One region of the Lysinibacillus sp. FSL H8-0500 genome, then DNA from elsewhere that is predicted to be linked to it. Evidence: riboswitches for the same ligand, from Rfam matches in the RefSeq annotation. Region 1 holds a riboswitch; each other region holds the start of a gene.
What was found. A riboswitch is a leader RNA that binds a small molecule or an ion and turns the genes downstream of it on or off. The one in region 1 is predicted to bind cobalamin.
Positions count from the first base shown of each region.

Region 1 (5,542 bases):
AAATGCACGTGATTCACCTCATTTTTTGTTCTTTTTTCATATTAAAAGCATCCTGTAGACTATCACCTAAAAAATTAAAGGCTAGAACAACTAAAAGGATAGCAATTCCTGGCGCTAGCATTTGCTGAGGATAGAACGTCATAACGTTTTTAGCTTCATTTAACATCATTCCCCATTCAGGTGTTGGGGCTTGTACGCCTAAGCCTAAAAAGGAGAGCGCAGAAATGCTCAGAATAATAGCTCCTGAATCAAGCGTTGCTAAAACAGATATTTCACCAATAGTTCTTGGTAGGATATGCTTACGGATAATATGACTTGTGCTACATCCTGCTACTTTGGCAAATCGAATATAGTTCGTATCTGTATATTTAATTACAATCGAACGAATCATACGTGTATACCAAGCCCAGCCCGCGATAATACAGGCAATCACGATATTTGATAGACTTGGTCCCAGCATTGCGATAATCGCCAGTATCATCACTTCACTTGGAAAGGATAGGAAAACATCACATAAGCGCATAATCACTTCATCTACTTTATTGCGGAAAATACCGGCAATAAAGCCTAATATTGTGCCGATTAAAATGGTGCCCGCCATAGATATTAAAGCAAAAATAACGGTTGTTCGAATACCAAATAATAATCTCGATAAAATATCACGACCAAGATAATCTGTACCAAGTAAATGTTCCTTACTAAAGCCCATTAATTTACTTTTTACATTAATTTCAACAGGATCATAGGGTGCAAGTAATGGCGCAAATAAGCCAGCTACTAACACAGTACTAAGAAAAACAATACATACCACAGCAAGGCGATCTTGCCTTAATCTTTTGATAACCTTCATTATTACGCCTCTTTTCTTACTCGTGGATCTAATGCAGTAGTAGTAATATCTACCAGTAAATTAAATAGTACAAATAACACAGCCATTAATAAAATATAGGCTTGAATAACAGGGTAATCATTATTAAAAATAGCCGTTACGCAAAGCCGTCCAATACCTGGCCAAGCAAAAATATTTTCAACCACGACAGTACCTGCAATTAATTTGGGAATGGACATGCCAAGTGCTGTGATAGAGGATTGTAGGGAGTTTTTGAAAATATGCTTAGTGACCGTTGACTCCTTTAATCCTCGTATTCTGGCATATTGTACATATTGCTCTACCTTATTTTGCACCATATTATTACGGATAAGTCTTACATATGTAGCGATATAGGCGAACGATAATGTGAGTGCTGGTAAGATAACAGAGCTTGCTGTTTCCATACCGCTTGTTGGGAGCAGGTTTAATTGCACAGCCAACAGCCACATTAATAATAAGCCTAGCCAAAAGCTTGGCATAGCTGCACCAATAAAGATAATGCCCCTAATTAAACGGTCAAACCAGCTTCCCTCAAATAGGGCACAAAGTACACCTGCTGTGATACTTATTGTTAAAATAATAGTTAATGTTATAGCGACAAGCCGCAAAGTAGCTGGCAGTGCTACTTTCAATTCCTCTAAGACTGGCTTTTTGGTCACAAAGCTGTCACCAAAGTCACCCTGGATGCTACTGGCAATCCATCGCACATATCTTTCGAAAAACGGCTTATCTAAATGTAATTCCTGCTGTGCGGTAGCTAATGCCTCCTCTGTTACAGTGATATTATTGACACGAAGGGATATCTCTGCTGGATCGCTTTGATTAAGGTTAATTAGTAAAAAAGATAAAAAGGATATACCGATGAGTATTGGTATGGTGCTGATTAATCGTTTGATAAAATAGCTTTTCATAGGACTCCTCTATTCTAGTAAATCGTTAAGCTGAAAAAGTCAAAAAGGTAAAACGCTAATGTTTACCTTTTTGATAGTTTTAGCATTTAATTGTCAAAATACATTTTTTCAAATGGAATTTCATATTGGGATGGATTAAAGGTTACACCTTGCAACTCTGGAATATGCACAGCCTTTGTACGTGAATACGTTAATGGAATATAAACAGCCTCCTCATGGATATATGTCAAAATGTCCTTGTACATCTCCTGACGTTTTTCTTCATCAGCTTCAATCATCAGGGCTGTAATATAGTTATCCAACCATTCTTTTTTCGCTAGTCCTGCTTGGGCCTGGTAATCGCCATGTGCAGGCTGTCGCCAAGAAGATAGATAGGATTGCGGGTCATATGGTGTGCCCCATGATAATGAATATTGTAAATCAAACTCACCAGATTTTTGTCGATCTAAAAAGGCTTGTTTTTCCTCACCAATTACCTTTAAGTCAACACCGATTTGTTTAAAATCACTTTGCATATATTCACTAATTGCTCGCTCTTGTGCATTATCAGAATTAAAATAAATGGTTAAGGCTAATTTTTTACCATCCTTGTAGCGATAGCCATCTTTTTCAACCTTCCAACCAGTCTCCTCTAATAAGCTTTGTGCCTTTTCAGGATCAAACGAACGCTTTCTTAGGTCAACATTACTATAAGGAACCGTAGTAGCAATTAATGTATCCGCTACTACCTCAGAGCCATTTAAAATACCTTCTGCAATGGACTCTTTATCAACCGCATATTGCAATGCTTCACGTACTTTTTGATTATTTGTAATAGGCTGCTTAGAATTAAGTAAAATAGCACGTGATGCAATGGGCTCGCTTAGTTGTGTTACATATGTGCCTTGTTCTTCCAATGCTTTAAAGGAATCGAGGTCAATCATATCCCCATCAGAGCCGAACAGAAGATCAATTTCACCTTTCTCAAGTGCTAGCAGAATTGTTTGATGATCCGGCATGACCTTCCATTTAACTGCTTTTACCTTTGGCTTTTCTCCCCAATAGTTTTCATTGGCTGTAAAGATAGCATATTGGTTATCCTTGTGCTCTGTTAATACCCATGGACCTGTACCTACATAGCCATTGACGCCATCCTTTGTTTGTCCATCAATAAAGCTTTTTGGAGAAGCAAAACGGAAGGGACGTGTTAAGCCCAGCTCCTCTAATGTTGGGTAGTAGGGATGTGTTAAAACAAGCTTGTATGTATACTCATCTACCACAATATTTTCCTTTATTTCATTCACCATATCTAGCCAACCATGACGTTCTTTATTATTCAAAATAGCGTCCATATTTAATTTAACTGCTTCAGCATTGAATGGCTCACCATCAGAAAAGACAACATCTTTTCTTAAATAAAAGGTATATTCTAAGCCATCTGGTGACACCTCCCATTTTTCAGCTAAATGAGGTTTTACACCCTCGTCTGTATTGATAACAAGCGATTCATACACCATGTTTTGCGCAGCCATTTCTCCTGTATATAAATGTGGATTAATATCACGAATATCTTTTGTGCTAGCAAAATTAATTTCCTCACGTTGTTCTTTTTGTACATTTTTTGTATTGTTATTGCCACAGCCAGCCAATGCAAGCAAGAGCAGCGAGAACAATACGAAAAAAATATGTTTCATCTTAGTCATTCAAAAATCTCCTTTTGTCTTAAAGTACTAGTTACTCATTTAGCGCATAAAAAAGCCTATATCCTTTGCAAAGAATATAGGCTACTTTATATAAGCATAATGATTCCCAAAAAATTAAGCTTCACCTAAACTCCTCCCTCCGAAAAGTTTGCATTAGTTGTATATAAGCAGGTTTCCTGGCTATCGAATCATTTTACTCCTACGCCTTCCCGATTGAATCAGTGGCTTGGTAGTTTCATCCTCGTATACAGTAGCGGGGGCTGCACTAGCTTTGCACTAGTTTCCCTTTTACCTCATCCATGATGATGAGCACTTATATAAATTAATATCAAATTTGGTAACATACTATCATAAGGTGTAAGGAGCTGTCGACAGATGAATGAGAAAAATTTAGAAAATTTTGTGAAACTTTTTGAGAAAACATTCGTAAAAATCAAAGAAGAATTAAGGGGAAAAATACAATAAAACTTGTTATACTAGTAAGGATAACTTTATTGGAGTGAATGGGATGGACAATCAATCACTAACCATTAGTGAAGTATTACGTTTTGCAAATCATGACTATGTGAATCAACTACAACTGATTCGCATGAATTTAGATTTAGGTAAAATTGATGAATCAAAGAAGCTTATCCAGCGCTATTCGGAGCAATTACGCATGCTCTCTATCCTGAATCGACTACAAATGCCACAAACAATTGAATGGTTACAAACAGCAGGATGGCGTTATCCTTCATTAGCCTGGCAGCTAAATGGGGAGATCAATAAGCCAGTAACCAATGATATTGATCAGGCTGTAGTAGATTATTTAAACAAAACAGTTATGCATATTTATGATACATTAGATCCATTTACAGAGCAGGTCTTAACGCTTGATGTACGTGTTGACGATCATACATTTGCCGTGACATTCACGCTAAATGGGTTATGGAGTGCTGATGCCTTCACCGAAAAAGGTTTGACACAATTCGATATTCAAACAGTTGAACAGACAAATAGACGCTGGCAATATGTCTTGAGTGCAAATAGGGAGTGAAATAAATGTTTGTCGATCACGTAAAGATTTATGTAAAAGGTGGCGACGGCGGAGATGGTATGGTAGCCTTTCGCCGTGAAAAATATGTACCAAATGGTGGTCCAGCTGGTGGCGATGGTGGACACGGTGGGAATGTCGTATTTGAGGTAGATGAGGGTTTACGTACATTAATGGACTTCCGCTACAAGCGTCATTTCAAGGCACCACGTGGTGAGCATGGTATGAGTAAAGGGATGCATGGTAAAAATGCGGATGATTTAATTATAAAAGTGCCACCTGGAACAGTTGTGATTAATGAAGAAACAGAAGCCGTTATTGCTGACTTAGTCGAGCATGGGCAAAGAGCTGTCATTGCAAAAGCAGGACGCGGTGGACGGGGAAATTCAAGATTTGCAACACCTGCCAATCCAGCGCCAGAACTTTCTGAAAAAGGTGAGCCAGGACAAGAATTAAATGTTATATTAGAGTTAAAAGTTTTAGCAGATGTAGGGTTAGTTGGTTTCCCAAGTGTTGGTAAATCAACGCTTTTATCTGTTGTTTCTGCTGCTAAGCCAAAAATTGGTGCTTATCATTTTACGACAATTGTACCGAACTTAGGCATGATTGAAACGGATGATCATCGAAGCTTTGCGATGGCAGATTTACCTGGGCTTATTGAGGGAGCACATGAAGGGGTTGGATTAGGTCATCAATTTTTACGACATATTGAACGTACACGTGTTATTGTCCATGTTATTGATATGTCAGGAATGGAAGGCCGCGATCCATATGAAGACTATTTAACGATCAATGCAGAGCTTAAACAATATAATCTTCGTTTAACAGAGCGTCCACAAATCATTGTAGCCAATAAAATGGATATGCCAGATGCAGAGGAAAATTTAGTAACATTCCGCCAAAAGGTTGGAGAGGATGTTCAAATTTTCCCGATCTCTGCTATTTCACGCCAAGGGTTAAAAGAGCTATTGTTTGCGATTGCAGATTTACTTGAGGTAACGCCTGAATTCCCACTATATGATGATATAGAGGAGCAATCAGACGC
Region 1 is NZ_CP150292.1:3,246,440-3,251,981, reverse strand. It holds gene MHB44_RS15530 (ABC transporter ATP-binding protein) at 1-8, opposite strand, end outside; gene opp1C (nickel/cobalt ABC transporter permease) at 14-850, opposite strand; gene opp1B (nickel/cobalt ABC transporter permease) at 853-1,782, opposite strand; gene nikA (nickel ABC transporter substrate-binding protein) at 1,869-3,464, opposite strand; cobalamin riboswitch at 3,613-3,796, opposite strand; gene MHB44_RS15510 (Spo0B domain-containing protein) at 3,973-4,500, shown strand; gene obgE (GTPase ObgE) at 4,506-5,542, shown strand, end outside.

Region 2 (5,542 bases), 1.1 Mb from region 1:
AATAGCTCCTGATAAATTTTTACAAATAAATCGACATGTAGCTGCTCATCGCGATTAATATAATTGATCATCGTAGACGTAGCAACCATTTTTTGATTGCGCGCTAAATGATAGAAGAAGGCAAAACCTGAATAGAAAAATAAGCCCTCTAAAATTACATCATAAATAATGGCCTCTAGCATATTATCAACCGTTGGCTCCTCGGAAAATGCACGGTAGCCTTTAATCACAAAATCATTGCGACGCTCTAGCACAGGCTCCGTACGCCAAAAATCAAAGGTACGATCCTGCTCAGCTTTATTAACGATACTTGATAGCACATAGGAATAGGAGTGGTTATGAATCACCTCCTGCTGCGCTAAAATAATCATTAACGCATTCAAGCTGGAATCGGTTAAATAGTCTGCCACTTTGCCAGCAAAATCCGTTTGTACACTATCCAATAGTGCAAGTAAGCCAATAATTTTTAAAAAGGATTCTTGCTCATCCCTTGTCAGCTCTGAGAACTGCTTAACATCATTGCTCATATTAATTTCAAAGGGTGTCCAGAAGTTACCGAGCATTTTTTTATACTTAGGATACGCCCAGCTAAAGCGGACGTCATCCCAGTTTAAAATATTGGAGGAGCGCCCGTTCACAATACCTGTGGAACGGTTTGGCGCTTCCTTATCCATAATTTGTCGTTTCGTAATCGTTGTCATCATTTATTCCTCCTAGCTTGCACAAGACTCACATTCTAATAATTCTACAGATGTGGAACGTACATAATAGGTTGTTTTTACACCACTTGCCCAAGCATTCATATGCAATGCCAGTAAATCTTTTGCCTTAATGGTATTTTGAACATATAAATTTAGTGAAATGCCTTGGTCGATATGGCGAGCACGGGCTGCATTTTGCTTAATTGTCCAATTTTGATCAATGAAATAAGCAGATTTATAGAACCAAGTCGTTACTGGTGATAAATCAGGTACAGTCACTGGAATTTTGTAGTCCTTCTTCTCCTCTGAGTAGCTCTTTTGGAAAATCGGGTCAATCGTTGCTGTACTGCCTGCTAAAATGGATGTCGATGAATTTGGAGCAATTGCCATCACATAGCCATTGCGCATTCCCTCTTTCTCCACTGCCTCACGTAAAGCATTCCATTTATCACTGTCATAGCCGCGCTTCTCAAAGTAAGCTCCTGTTTGCCAATCAGAGCCCTTAAACAATGGATACGCTCCTTTTTCACTTGCTAAGGCATTTGAGGCACGAATCGTTAAATAGGCAATTTCCTCATAGAGCTTGTCCGCGTATTCTACGGCTTCCTCAGACTCCCATTGAATTTCCTTCAACGCTAATAAATGATGCCAGCCAAATGTGCCAAGTCCGATGCCACGGTAGCGTAAATTGGTGCGCTCTGCCTGTTTTACAGGAATCGTATTTAACGCAATGACGTTATCAAGCATACGTACTTGAATCGGAATTAAACGCTCTAATACACCCGCAGGTACAGCTTTGCCTAAATTAACAGACGATAGATTACATACAACAAAATCGCCAGGCTTGCGACGAGTCACAATTACATCGTCCTCAAGTGTAATTGATTCAAATTCAGTAGGTGACATATTTTGGAATATTTCAGTACACAGATTTGAGCTGTAAATCATCCCTTTATGCTGATTTGGATTCATGCGGTTCACTTCATCACGGTAAAACATAAAGGGCACGCCCGTTTCTAGCTGTGAGCGCATAATTCGCTTCATAATATCAATGGCCGGTACGACTTCACGGCTTAATAATGGGTTTGCCACACATGCGGCATAGTTCGTGCGGAAGGAGCCATTGCCCTTTGTTTCATCATAGGAATCCTCTAAGGAGAAGCCCATCACCTCACGTACTTCATGTGGATCAAATAAATGCCAATCTCCACGAGCCTCCACTGCTTCCATAAAAATATCTGGTATGCATAGCCCTGTAAAAATATCATGGGCACGTAGACGCTCATCTCCATTGTTTAGGCGTAAATCTAAAAACGTAAAAACATCCTTATGCCAAACATCTAAATAAACAGCGATGGCTCCTTGACGTTGTCCAAGCTGGTCAACCGAAACGGCTGTATTATTCAGCTGCTTAATCCACGGTAGCACGCCACTGGATGCGCCCTTAAAGCCTTTAATGGAGGAGCCACGGCTGCGAATTTTGCCCATATAAACGCCGATACCACCGCCATATTTTGATAATGTCGCCACATCGGTATTTGTATCATAAATGCTTTGTAAACTATCATCGACTGTATCGATAAAGCAGCTAGAAAGCTGACCATGTGTTTTCCCGGCATTGGATAATGTTGGTGTCGCTACTGTCATATATAAATTACTCATCGCCCAATAGGCTTCTCGAACTTTTTCAAGACGATTTTCTGTTTCATCCTGCATTAATGTCATGGCGATGACCATCCAGCGCTCCTGAGGAAGCTCTACAGGTGTTTTTGTATAATCACGCACAACATAACGATCCATTAACGTCTTTAAGCCAATATAAGTAAATAGCTCATCACGGCTAGGCTCTAAATAACTTGCTAATTGCTGAAGCTCTTGCTCACTATATTTTGTTGTTAAGCTTTCGTGATACAAGCCAGCCTCTGTATAACGTGCTAATTGCGCGGGAAATACTTGGTAAACTTCCTTTGGTGAAACCCCACGGCACACCGCAAATTGATCGTATAGTTTTGCTAAATAAATGCGTGCAGCCACAAATGTCCAGTAGGGCTCCTCCTCATCAATCAGGCTAAGCGCTTGTAAAATCATTGCATCTGCCCATGCTTCAAATGTGGCATTGTCATTTTTGCGTAGCCAACGATCTGATAATCTGACAAAGCTTTCAAGTTCAGCCTCCGTGTAACTATTTTTTAACTTCGCCATTTGCTGTTCAATTTGCACTGTCATCTATTCTCTCCCTTTCTCCCCACAACATAAAAAAGCGATCCTGCAACATCCATCGGTTGCGGGATCGCTGTAAAATCGAAAATGGAAATGAAGGACATGCACACAAAGAAGTGAACAAATCTCTCGCCTCCACTTCTCAATCCCCGAAGAATGTGTTGCTGTCTTGAACAATATGGCAGGTCTCCTGGCTTATGCTTCCTCCAAATAATCACCTTCCCATTAAAAAACAGTGGCTTTTCGATTATTTGTCAGCACGTACAGTTGCGGGGACAGCTTCGGCTTGCAAGCATACTTGCTCCGAATTCCCTTTTAAACCATCTTGGTACCGCTTGTCCAACATACTATATATTGTGTTTTGATTCCTAAACAAATCTAACATATTGTGTTTCGTGTTGCAATAGGTGTTTCGTCCCTTGCCATTTTCAACACAGCTTATCTGCTCGAAACAAGCCCTATTACAGTGTAGTTTTGCGTAATTTTTCAAAATTTCTTAGGAAAAATTTTTCTGCCTGCTGCTCTTTTTCAGGATCAATGCCAAGCATAATGACTGTACAGGGCCCGGCTGATTTGGTTATATCAAGAGAGCATTCAGGCTGCTGTTCTCTAAAAAGACGAACCAATTCTCCCTGTAGCCCCTTTGACCCGACTGGCCATACTTGCTGCACAATTTCTGCCTGCCATGCCTGAAAAATAGGTTGAAGCTGTGCAACATCTTCAGGCTGAGCTACTACCTCTGTGCCAACAAGCGGCAAGCCATAAGTGTACCAGCTAAGCTTTTCACGGTCAAACGCTGCACGCTGTTGTGGCTCGCCAAGCATTGTAATCGCTAAGCCTGATTGTCTCGTTGGCATATTGGATTCTGTGCTCCCCGCAACGGCAGGACACGCAAGACCGATTTCCTTAAAGACCTGTTGTATCCCTGCAATATACCGCGCCCATGCGGCATCCCCTGAAAAATTCGCCAGCAAAATTTGCGTAGGAATGGCTTGTGCGGCAAGCTGCTCTAAAAAGGTGACACGTGCTGTCATATAGGCTGTAAGCTCATCCGATGCTGCTACGCTATCTTGCGGCTTTTGCCCAATGGCTGCCGCATTATCCATCGTGGCAATCAAGCTCCCTACCTTTATCGCATTTCTCATGATACGCTACCTTCCTTGCGTACAAAAACTTTTCTTAACACAGGCATCCCGATTGCCACAATGACTAAATTGAGCGCTGTTGCTGTACAAATACTTATTAATGCGCCCCAGAAAAATGCTGGGCTAATAAGAAAATAAAAAGGCACGGGCGCAATAATGCCGTTTAGCACAAAAGCAATAGGCCATTTCCAAATATGCATATCTTTTTTATGCATAACGCCAAAAACCCATACAACAATAAACATTTCAACAGCAATGATCAAATGCAGTGGTCCAAATGGAAAGCCCGCTGTGAGTGCTGTAATAAAATGACCAAGCATTCCTGCCGTCCCTGCCAATACAGGTGGTAAAAATACAACACCTAAAAAGGCAGGTGCTGAGTCAAGTGCAGCCGTTGACACAAATGGGATTGGTACTTTAATCATCGCACCTACTGCACAAATAGCTGCTACCATCGCTGTCAATATCCATGTCATCAATTTTTGTCGCTTCATTCCATTTCTCCTCTTCCTTACTTGATTTGCTCACCAATGCCATACCAGATGCGGACAATCTGCTCTGCCTCTGCAAATAAAGCTTGGTATAAACGTCCACAAGTATCGCGCAGTAGCCGGGCCTGCTTGTCCATTGGTACAACGCCACGTCCCATATCAGTCACAATAACTGCTAATGTACACTGCTGTGCCAATATCTGGAGCCTTGTTACGATCGTTTGAATCACCCTATCATCTTCCTCAAGCTGTTGCGCCAGTAGCCATGTTTCCAAATTTTTGATAACGAGCACATCACAAGCTGGCACATTTTTGGGGATTTCCCCCTCTATAAGGACCACCTGTTGCGGCTGATAAAAGCGCATTACATAGTCGGTTTTGCCATTATAGGCTCCCCCAATAAAGATATGCATCTTGCTCCCTCCTCCCAAGCCTTACGGGTAAACGTTAAGGTAAATTGCTGGTCATGTGGTACATGATACGACCAAAAAGGTTGTTCGGTTGGGGCAAATGCCACAAGTAAGGCACGAATCACACCGCCATGGACAACGAGATAATAGCTAGCTTCATCTTTTGGTAAAGAACGGAAACCATCCACTACACGTGCTATAAATGTCGCAAAACGCTCTCCCTGTGGCGGTGGCGTCTGATCAGGATCTTCTAGCCATGCTTGGTACTGAGGGTTGGTTTGTAAATCCAGATAAGTCTTGCCTTCAAAGGCTCCAAAATTCATCTCACGTAATCTTGCATCTGCACAATAGCTAGCATGTGGAAAATAATAAGACGCCGTTGTTTGACAGCGCAGTAAATCACTACCATACACTTGTTGAACGGTAGCATCAATCGCAGTAAGCGCCATTGGATTAGCCAATGGTGCATCCGTCCAGCCAAGATAGCGTTTTTCTATATTAGCAGTTGTTGGTGCATGTCTGATTAAGCGCACAGTAACAATGTCACCCATAGTACAACCTCCATTCCTTCAATT
Region 2 is NZ_CP150292.1:2,158,486-2,164,027, reverse strand. It holds gene MHB44_RS10305 (ribonucleotide-diphosphate reductase subunit beta) at 1-701, opposite strand, end outside; gene MHB44_RS10300 (ribonucleoside-diphosphate reductase subunit alpha) at 714-2,927, opposite strand; cobalamin riboswitch at 3,084-3,272, opposite strand; gene MHB44_RS10295 (hypothetical protein) at 3,383-4,066, opposite strand; gene MHB44_RS10290 (ECF transporter S component) at 4,063-4,560, opposite strand; gene MHB44_RS10285 (bifunctional adenosylcobinamide kinase/adenosylcobinamide-phosphate guanylyltransferase) at 4,578-4,970, opposite strand; gene MHB44_RS10280 (histidine phosphatase family protein) at 4,922-5,518, opposite strand; gene cobS (adenosylcobinamide-GDP ribazoletransferase) at 5,491-5,542, opposite strand, start outside.
Region 2: another riboswitch for cobalamin. It lies ahead of MHB44_RS10300 (ribonucleoside-diphosphate reductase subunit alpha); the one in region 1 lies ahead of nikA (nickel ABC transporter substrate-binding protein).

Region 3 (5,542 bases), 900 kb from region 1:
TCGAAAACTATTAATATAATATAAGGAAACGGGATGAAGGCATCTTTTGGGTGAAGTCTTGGAGATTAATAGATTTTAAGAAAGACACTAAAAATAGCAACCATCTTTGAGAAATGTCTTTTCTGACAGATTGTTGCTACACCATAATAGAAGTAATTTATTTTTGTTCTCGATACTTAATAGCCTCTTTAAATTCGTCAGTAGCTAGAATATTGTAAAATATATTTCTATTATTTACATTTGCTATTGTCCCTGTGACTGTATGGTCTATCCATAAATAATATTCATCATCGTTGAGTTTGATCTTATATTGCGGAACTATTTTGTTATCCACTTCACCGAATTCTCTAGCTTTTTTAAATGTTTCCTCTATAATGTTAATATCCTTCGCATCAGAGATTAGCTGTAATGTGTCGGGTTTTTCATCTTCAAAATTAATTAATTCTCGAATTTCTATAGGTTGTGTTGTTTCTTTATTACTGCTACAAGCCACTAACCATACAGAACAAATAAACAAAAATAAAATTATTTTTATTTTCACCTTCTCTTCACTCCTTCTTCTATAATCGTTGACTTAAATATATCCCCGTATAAGCACTTCTTCAACCTTAAAAACACCCATTTTCTTCTATATTAAAGCAGTCGTCAGTCCAATAGCTACAGCTACATCATTTGTTAGCATATGAAATGATGTAGTCATTCAATTATCAACCATTTTGAGTATAAGTTACGAGGGAAAGAGGCATGCCTTGTTTCTGTTTATAGTCGAGAAAAATAAGGCTTCCTTATATTTGTTCATATACTTATAAATGTACTATTAATTTATCATTCAAAGGAGATAGTTTATACAAATTGAGGTGATCACTGTTTAAAGTGGCGCTTTTTAGTGGAAAAAAAGGTGAAGTAAAAGTGCTAACAAAACTGTTGAACTACCCTCACTTATAGAAGTGTGGGACTGCTGCGAACACCAGACCAACGTCTAGTTATAGTAGCAGGCTCTACCCGTAGGCCCTACGGTGAAAAACTTGCAAGGATTGTACATTGGACTCCGCTGTCTAGCGTACTGCTTGGTTTTCGCTTTTCGGCTAGACAGAGCGATAGAACGTTGAAGATTTTACATAACAGACGAACTTTCCTGTTACAACCTCCTATCTTCAGTTTTCAAAGAGCAAACTGTACAGGTTCATTAGAGCACATACATTCTAATTGTACGACAATTTAGATCGACATTCATCTCCCCCTTACTCACAGGACTATCTCCTTCACGTTCCTTAAAGTGGGGGTCTTCTATCGGAAAATAATAAAATAAGAGGAAAGAGCGTGTTTAAGCAAGTCGTTCTTTCCACAAATTAGATAAAAAATTATTTCGAGACTAGCTTATTTAAGTAAATTCGGAACAACGCGAATATAAATAATTTCCCCTATAATTTCTACAATTGTTTGTGTAACAATAATTGCAGCGACTAACGTATTTATATGGTCTGGCAAAGATAGAGCTAGAGGAAGAACGACCAGCGAATTACGAGTAGAACCGCTAAAAATCAATGCTCTACCTGATTCAATATCCAATTTGAACGATTTTCCAATGAATTTAGAAATAAACGGCATCATAATCATAAAGGCGATATATATGGGGATAACCTTTATGATCCATTCAAATGATGTCGATAATTTTCCAATTTGAGATGCGACTACAACAAAAAGCGTTAACGCCATAAACGGAACAGGGAGCCATGCAGATAGATGAATTAATTTATTCCCAACTTGTGATCTTTTAGCAAACAGTTGGAGAGTAATAGCAATGACTAATGGTATGACAATAAGCCCGAAAAATGCCTCTAGGAAAGGGGCTACTTCAACAATTTTCGCTGCTTCATTCCCTATAAATAACCATAAATATAAAGGCAATAATAGCATTTGAGTAATGAAGAGAATGGGTGTCGAGATTAGCATGGCCTTTTCATTACCACGTCCAAGTGCCGTAAATACAATCACATAATCAATGCATGGTGTCAGTAATACTAAATAAACACCAAGCAATAAAGGGGGATGTTCCGGTAATAGCCTTGCTAGCAGCCATACAACGATAGGTACAGCCATATAGTTGACAGTTAGCAGAGCCCAAATAAAACGACGATTAGAAAACGATTCTTTTAAAGATGTAAATGGGATTTGCGAAAACATGCTATACATTAAAATAGCAATAACAAATGAAATGGTAACGTCAAGTTGCATACCGATACGGGGTGCTAATAACCCTACACTTGCTGCTATTAACAAAACAATTACATACAGAAAAACTTGATTGTTTTCTAATTTTTCTCTTGACATCATTACTAGATAACTCCTATTTTATTGACACCATCGACTTTTAGAAAAGTTGAAAGAGGCATTGTGTATTTTAAATTCTTTTATACTCTACCATATTATGTTGGTTAAAAGTAGGGAATGTAAATCCTTAAAACCCTCCATTTTTCACAAGATAACTTTTGCATATTTAATTGCGTTTAGTTATTTCAATGTATCTATACACAGGGCTATCTTTTATAATTTTTAGCCTTTGTTCATTTTGCATAAACAATTCCTCAAAACTTCGACCAATATCGGTTCCTCACATACTAATAAATGACCTTAACAGTTTTTTTCTGTGAAAATAAAGAATGCCTTTGTCATTTGAATATTATTATTGGAACTAGGTTATTCTATACACAGTGAAAAAGACAATGAGAAAGCAAAGGTACCTGCGGAGAAAGTATCTTGGTTTAAAATTCTTGGTCTTTGGCTACGCTATATCACTTGTGGTTCTTTATAGGGCAGTAACATGGAGTAAATAATTCGAAGCATTCGATGCGAAATCGCAACGAGTGCTTTTTTCTTGCTCCTACGTGCTGCAAGTGGCCAATACCAACGATTTCGACCTCTTGAAACAGCCCAGGTTGCCTCATGGCTGATTTAAGATGTGGATTTCCCTTAACGGGAAGCATACATTTTCTTTTTCCCACACTCTCATGATTACCAGGGGGATAAAACTCAGGCTTCCAGTAGACGCTTGTACTTTTCATCACAACATGGGTTACACAATAGTCTTATAATCACTTTAACAGACGAAATAAATCCTTTGTAGGGATAGGGAATGTCTCGGTTTCCTGAAAATATTCTTCCTAAAGACTTCCATTGATCTCACACCATTCTGTTAAAATCACAAACAGTGAGTGAATTTGAAGATAGGCATTTTTCTGTCCGTAGTTATCCTCTACATGCATAGGAACTACCAACAAAATTCACTTAAACAGTTTTATTTCCAAGGTCTAAGCCATCATAAAAAACCATGTCTTACATCCTATTTGTAGTTGCTAACATTCTTGGCAAGAACACCACATTTTCATGCTAGGGTTGGGAGTAAAAAACTCATGAAAGTTTTATTATTAAAATTAGTAATCCAATTAGTTTAGAACATTTAGCAAAATAAATAGTATAAAATAATTACACTATTCTGAAATGTATGTTATAGTAGGAACATAATTGAATAATGTGTAAGACTTGGTGCCAAACGAGAGTTTGGCTTAAAAGGGAAGTCGGTGCAAATCCGACGCTGTCCCGCAACTGTAATTCGGAGCAAATCACAAATGCCACTGGGGAAACTGGGAAGGCTGTGAGGCGTGTTGATGAAAAGCCAGGAGACCTGCCAATTTCTAGTACACACCAAATACCTACGAGGAAATAGGTGGTGAAAAGTGACCAGATAGGCACCGTGCGATAATGTTTATGCGAAAGGAGATACTTTTCGTATTGTTTTAGCATTAATAATTTTAACATGCAGCCATTTTCCAAATAGGAGAATGGCTTTTTATTTTTTTAAAAAAGGAGATTAAAACATGACCTATACAAGCACACTCATCGGCTACCCATATATAGGGGAAGATCGCGAATGGAAAAAAGCATTAGAGGCATTTTGGCGTAATGAAATTTCTGAAGAAGACTTTGAGGAAAAATTAAAGAAGATCCGTTTATCGAGAATAGACAAGCAGCTACACCTTGGTATCGATATGGTGACGGTTGGCGACTTTACGTATTACGATAGAATGTTAGATACGGCTTTGATGTTTGGTCTAGTACCAAAACGCTTTAACTGGCAAGGTGGTAAAGTCGATTTACATACCTACTATAGTGTAGCAAGAGGGAACAAAACAGCCGTAGCTAGTGAAATGACAAAATGGTTTAATACCAATTATCACTATATTGTTCCAGAGTATGAGGGACAAACCTTGCAGCTAACAGAAAATAAAGTATTAGCCGACTTTTTAGAGGCGAAGGAAGCATTCGGAATCATTGCGAAACCGACATTAATTGGTCCCTATACATTTTGCAAGCTAACGAAAGGCTACAACAAATTAACACAGGTTGAATACTTATTAGCCTTAATACCGCTCTATATGCAGGTATTAAAAGAGTTAGTGGATGCAGGTGCCACTTGGATTCAACTAGAAGAGCCATCCCTTGTTACAACTCTTGATCCAGCAGAGATAAAGCTAGTGCAAGAAATTTACGAGCAGTTAGCTGTTGCCGTTCCAGAGGCTAAGATCGTGCTACAGACTTATTTTGAAGCATTATGTGCCTATGAAACATTGATTACGCTGCCTGTTCAAGGATTTGGCCTAGACTTTGTTCATGGCTATAAAGGAAATATGGCGTCACTTCGTCAATTTGGTTTCCCGCAGGATAAAGTATTGGCAATTGGGGTTGTAAATGGCCGTGATATTTGGCGTTCAAACCTTGCAGAGGTCAACGCAACGATTCAAGCCATTGAACAGCTAAGTCATGCGGCAGAACTATGGATTCAACCATCCAGTAACCTACAGCATGTACCTATCACAACCTCTCTTGAAAATAAACTTGAGCCTGTTTTAAAGCAGGCGCTAGCCTTCGCGGATGAAAAAATCGTTGAAATTACAGGGCTAACTAAATGTAGACGAGATAAAGATGGTACCTTACAACATAATTTTTCAGAAAGTATGAAGGCGATTGAAGGTCTAAAAAATCATCCAATCCGCCAAAACAAGTTGATACAGCAAGCTGTTCAAACTGTGACAACGCAAGATTTTGAACGACACAGTGATTTTACGCAGCGCCAAGCGATTCAACAACAAGCCTTAGCATTACCGCTGTTCCCAACAACGACAATCGGTAGCTTTCCACAATCTGATGAGGTGAAAAGAAATCGTAATGCTTGGCGAAAGAAACAATTATCGAATGATGACTATGAAGCATTTATAGAGCAGGAAACAAAACGCTGGGTAACAATACAAGAGGAACTAGATATCGATGTACTTGTTCATGGTGAATTTGAGCGCACAGACATGGTCGAATATTTCGGTGAAAAGCTGACTGGCTTTGCCTTTACAGAGAAAGCATGGGTCGTGTCATATGGATCACGCTGTGTAAAGCCTCCGATCATCTATGGAGATGTTGCGTGGGCTTCACCAATTACTGTAAAGGAATCAGCCTATACTCAAAGCCTAACAAAGCGATTTGTAAAAGGCAT
Region 3 is NZ_CP150292.1:2,343,084-2,348,625, reverse strand. It holds gene MHB44_RS11190 (hypothetical protein) at 158-541, opposite strand; gene MHB44_RS11185 (bile acid:sodium symporter) at 1,378-2,334, opposite strand; cobalamin riboswitch at 3,525-3,705, shown strand; gene metE (5-methyltetrahydropteroyltriglutamate--homocysteine S-methyltransferase) at 3,876-5,542, shown strand, end outside.
Region 3: another riboswitch for cobalamin. It lies ahead of metE (5-methyltetrahydropteroyltriglutamate--homocysteine S-methyltransferase); the one in region 1 lies ahead of nikA (nickel ABC transporter substrate-binding protein).

Region 4 (5,542 bases), 1.9 Mb from region 1:
AGAGTTTCTTCTTTAGTATTTGACATTCAGATAGAAGAAAACGATTTATTACAAAATGCCATTTTAAAATTTACACTACAGCCAATTGTAGAAAATATTTTTAAGCATGGATACAGCCATAAAGAACCTCTATCAATAAATATCAGAATTTATCGAAAAGAGAATTATGTAATAATTGAAACTTATAATAAGAGCGAATATAAGGATATTGCTAAAATAGCGATGCTAAATGACAAAATAAATGAAGAAAATCATGAGGGTAGCATTGGTTTAAAAAATGTAAATAGACGTTTAAAGCTAAAATATGGAGAAGCGTATGGTGTAACGGTGCTAGTCAACGAACAACAATATTTTGTATCGAGAATTTTATTACCATATAAGAAATAATGTCTTTTAATGGTGAGGTGAGCTCTATGAATCTATTTATTGTGGAGGATGAAAACTTTATTAGAGAGGGATTAAGCTTTTTTATCAACAGAAATTTTATAGAATCCTTACATGTTTATTCTTATACAACGGGGGAGGATATGCTACTGGCAGCTAAAGATATTGCTCCTGACATCGTTTTATCAGATATTAATTTACCCGGTATGAGTGGAATAGAGGCTGTTCAGGAGCTAAAAAAGTTTCATCAATTTAAGGTAATTTTTCTATCTGGCTATGATGACTTTCAATATTTACAAAGTGCTATTCAAATTGGTGCTGAGGATTACATTTTAAAGCCGATTGATTATAAAAATCTAAAGCTAAAGCTATCACAAATGATGGAAGCATTGAGCATGAAAAAACAAGTAGATTATTCCATTAAATATAATCAATTATTAAATTTACTATTGGCCTTTGATCAACAAATGACAGATAGTAGTATCTATTCATTTGAATACTTTATTGTTAGCATCAATCAAACAAAAAATATCGGGATTTCACACGCTCATGAGCTATTTTATTTTAATATTTTTGGGGAATATATTGAGATTATGAATACCGATTTTGTATTGTCATATAGTCAGGACAATCATATGGTGCTGCAAAGAAATGACTTACATGATTTAAATCAAGCCGTGCTGGAGCTACTACTGAAGAGGCATCTAAATACTGGTGGTACTGTGCTAAATAAAAGAAAATCCATTTTTGATAATCAAATCTTTACAGATGAATTAAAATTACAAGAATTTATGACGATTTTACAAAATACAAAAATAGATTTTCAGCAAAGATTAGAAATCATGATTATGTTCTTATTGCAATATAGTATCTATTTCAATTGTTTGGAAACGTATCACAGCGCTCAAAAGATTATTGGTATCCAGCATCAAATGATTAAAGAAGACAATTTATCGAAAATAGTAAAAAGCTATATCATGCCGCTCGTTGATAAAATACTTAATTTACATGGCAATAGAGAGGATTTAGGTAAAAAAATAGTCGATTATATTTATACGCATTTTGATGATCCGCAGCTGGATTTGAATTATTTATCAGGTATTTTTAACAAAAGCCAAGCAAATTTAAGTATATTAATTAAAAAAAGCATTGATAAAAATTTTATCCACCTATTAAATGAGCTTAGAATTAACAAGGCGAAGCAGCTATTAGTTCATAGTGACAAGAGAAATAATGAAATTGCTTCGCTAGTGGGCTATAGTAATGAAGAGTATTTTAGTAAAGTATTTAAAAAATATGTTGGTATGACACCAGCAAAATATCGAACGATTTAAATAGTAAGTGGGTTTTGATAAAATAAATATAGAGCGCGATCGAGTTGAACATAAAAAGAATGAGTAATATATTCCAATCAATAGCACCTCCAACGATGCCTTTACAGTAGAGTCTACTGTCTAAGGCATGTCAAGCGCGAGAATTAGCTTAGAAAGAACTTTAATTTAGTTATATTGACAGTAAGAAATCTTTGCAGTAAATTAAAAGAAATTGGATAAAGCATTAGGTGCCCATAATGGGAGAATAGGGAATAAAGTGAAAAGCTTTAGCGGACCCGCCACTGTATAAGGGAATTTCATGGTAAATGCCACTAGTATATTGCTGGGAAGGTGCTATGGAATGTTGAACTTGAGCCAGGAGACCTGCCTATTTGCTTCGAGAGAATATAGATGATGGAAAAGTCTGTAGTTTATTTGTCATGACAATAAACTACAGGCTTTTTATGTTGTCTTACAGGAGAGGAGAAATGATGATGACTTTATTACAAGAAGCGATTCAAAATATCCAAGGTGCTAATAAGGAGACGATGGAGCAGGCAAGAAAGCGGATAGATGCACTCTGCAAGCCTCCTGGTAGCTTAGGAAAACTGGAGTCGATTGCGGTGCAGCTTGCTGGTATAACAGGACAATTATTGCCGATGCTTGACAAGAAGGTAATGATTGTTTGTGCAGCAGATCATGGTGTTTGGGAGGAAGGTGTCACGTCTAATCCACAGGATGTTACGTTGTTTCAAACATTAAATTTTTCTAAAGGTGGTACAGGTGTTTGTGCGATTGCCCATATAACGAATGCCAAGGTTGTAACAGTAGATGTTGGCGTCAAGGGAGATATTCCGTCTGATGCTGGTATTATTATGCATAAAATTAAACACGGCACTACTAATATGGCAAAAGGTCCTGCCATGTCCAGAAAGGAAGCGATTCAATCCATTGAAGTAGGAATTCGTGTGGCAACAGCAGAAATAGCACTGGGGGCCAATGTACTTGGAACAGGAGAAATGGGTATCGGAAATACAACACCAAGCGCTGCCATATTAGCTGTTATGACGGGCTGTGATCCTCTTGTAGTCACAGGGCTTGGGGCAGGAGTTGGGGCAGGAGGAATTGAACATAAAGTGGCTGTTATTAAAAAGGCGATTGAGATTAATCAACCGAATCCTAAAGATATAATTGATGTACTAGCTAAGGTTGGAGGGCTGGAAATAGGAGCGATGGCTGGTATTATCCTTGCCGCTGCTGCCTATCGTAAGCCTGTTGTTATTGATGGTTTTATTTCGACCATTGCTGCACTTATTGCTTATAAGCTTGAACCGAAAGTAAAGGATTATATAATTCCTTCTCATGCTTCAGAGGAACCGGGGGCCAAAATTGCCGCTGACTTGCTTGGTATTGAACCGATGCTACATATGAATATGCGCTTAGGAGAGGGCTCTGGTGCAGCCTTAGCCTTTCCTATTTTAGACGCGGCTTGCTCAATGATGAAAAATATGGTGACACTAGAGCAATCGATGAATCTTTTAGCAAAGCGATAAAATTAGAAAAACCAAACAATGTGTTAGGACATCGTTTGGTTTTTTATTAGCGGTGGATAGCCCTTTCAAAGTGGCGGATAGAACTGCCAAAATGGTGAATAGCTCCCATAAAGTGCTGGATAGCCCCTCAAAAGTGACGGATAGAACCTCTAAAATAATGGATAGAATTCTCCAAGTAACGGATAGCTCCGCTGAAACTAATGGAAAAATCCCGTTTTAGGCAAACTATGCTCGGTTTAATTTCCGCAAAGGTAGACGCCATTTCATTATATAGGAAAGAATACGTAACATCGTGATGACAGCAAATAAAAGATAGAGAAATACATCCCCTGAAAAAATATTAAGACCAATGACAAGTCCTGCTAGCGCAGCCCAAACACCATAAATTTCATCACGTAGCACGAGCGGTTTACGTCGTGCTAATAAATCACGCACAATGCCTCCTCCTGAACCTGTTAGGACGGCAGCGACAATGACAGCACTAATCGGCATATTAAGCTTTACAGCATAGAGTGCGCCTTGGATCGCAAATGCTGATAAACCAATGGCATCTGTGAAATTGCCCCAGCGATGCCAGTGCTGGATCAGATGATGCGGAAAAATAAAAAAGATTGTAATGGCTGCAAGTGCAATTTGAAACATCATATCCTGCCCCCATAAGGTTGTAACGGGCAGTCCAATTAGTAAATTTCGAATAGCTCCGCCACCAAAGGCTGTCACAATCCCTAATATATAAACACCGAATAAATCGTATTCCTCTTCCATCGCAATAATTGCCCCTGAAATAGCAAAGGCAATTGTTCCAATAATACTAAAAACCTCCCAAGCCATTTCTTTCATCCCTTCTAATTAACAAAATCTATGAATTTTCTAGCAAAATTTTATTGCTAAATAGTCCGCACATTAGCTTAGCGCAAATTACATAAAGAAACAATAGACAAGTTTTGCAGGGAGACAGACAAATTGTTAAGATAATATTGAAATAAAGTAAAATATCCGTCAGTGTAAATATACGGGACAACTGTGAAATGGAGAAGAAAAGAATGACGTTTACGACAAATTTATCAGCACAAACGCTAGCATTGGCGGCAAAAATAGAGGAGAAAGTTCGACCTTATCATGCAAAAGTAGAAGAAATGGCATTTTTTAATCAACAAAAAGTGCTAGCAGCTTTTCGTAAACATCAGGTAAGCGACTACCATTTACATCCATCACATGGCTACGGCTATGATGATGAGGGTCGCGATAATTTAGAGCGTGTTTATGCGGAGGTGTTTGGCGCAGAGGCTGCCATTGTACGACCACAAATTATTTCAGGAACACATGCGATTACGCTTAGCCTATTCGGTGTGCTGCGACCTGGTGATGAACTGCTTTATATTTCAGGTCAGCCCTATGATACATTGCAAGCCATTGTCGATGGTGGTGATCAGGATACTGGTTCATTAAAGGATTACAAAATTGGCTATCGACATGTGGATTTACTGGATAATCAAGCCATTGATTGGGATGGAGTGGCAGCAGCCATTACAGAGCATACAAAAATGATTGCGATTCAACGTTCTAAAGGCTATGCAACGCGTCCATCGTTGACAGTTGCTGAGATTGCGGATATGTGTGCGACAGTGCGTAAATTAGCACCGCAAGCTGTTATTTTTGTTGACAATTGCTATGGTGAATTTGTAGAGGCGCAGGAGCCAACAGAGGTTGGAGCGGATTTAATGGCAGGCTCACTTATTAAAAATCCAGGTGGTGGCTTAGCGAAAATCGGTGGCTATATTGCAGGACGTGCAGATTTAGTGGAAAAATGTGCTTATCGTATGACTTCTCCAGGCATCGGAGCAGAGGCAGGTGCAACGTTAAATACATTGGCTGACTTTTATCAAGGGTTTTTCCTTGCGCCACATGTTGTATCACAAGCATTAAAGGGAGCGATCTTTACAGCAGCAATGCTAGAGGAAGTGGGGATGAGCACGTCGCCAAGCTATAAGGCAAGTCGCACAGATTTAATTCAATCTGTTTCATTCCAAACAGCACAGCAAATGATTGCTTTTTGTCGTGAAATCCAAGCAAACTCACCGATTAATGCTCATTACGCTCCTGAGCCAGCTTATATGCCAGGCTATGAGGATGATGTCATTATGGCAGCAGGTACATTTATCCAGGGCTCCAGCATTGAACTGACAGCAGATGGCCCTATACGTCCACCATTTACAGCCTTTATCCAGGGTGGATTAACATATGAGCATGTGAAATTTGCTATTTGTAGTGCTGTGCAGGCGATTCAAAAAT
Region 4 is NZ_CP150292.1:1,364,127-1,369,668, forward strand. It holds gene MHB44_RS06295 (histidine kinase) at 1-387, shown strand, start outside; gene MHB44_RS06300 (response regulator) at 414-1,718, shown strand; cobalamin riboswitch at 1,927-2,104, shown strand; gene cobT (nicotinate-nucleotide--dimethylbenzimidazole phosphoribosyltransferase) at 2,192-3,250, shown strand; gene MHB44_RS06310 (trimeric intracellular cation channel family protein) at 3,476-4,081, opposite strand; gene MHB44_RS06315 (methionine gamma-lyase family protein) at 4,294-5,542, shown strand, end outside.
Region 4: another riboswitch for cobalamin. It lies ahead of cobT (nicotinate-nucleotide--dimethylbenzimidazole phosphoribosyltransferase); the one in region 1 lies ahead of nikA (nickel ABC transporter substrate-binding protein).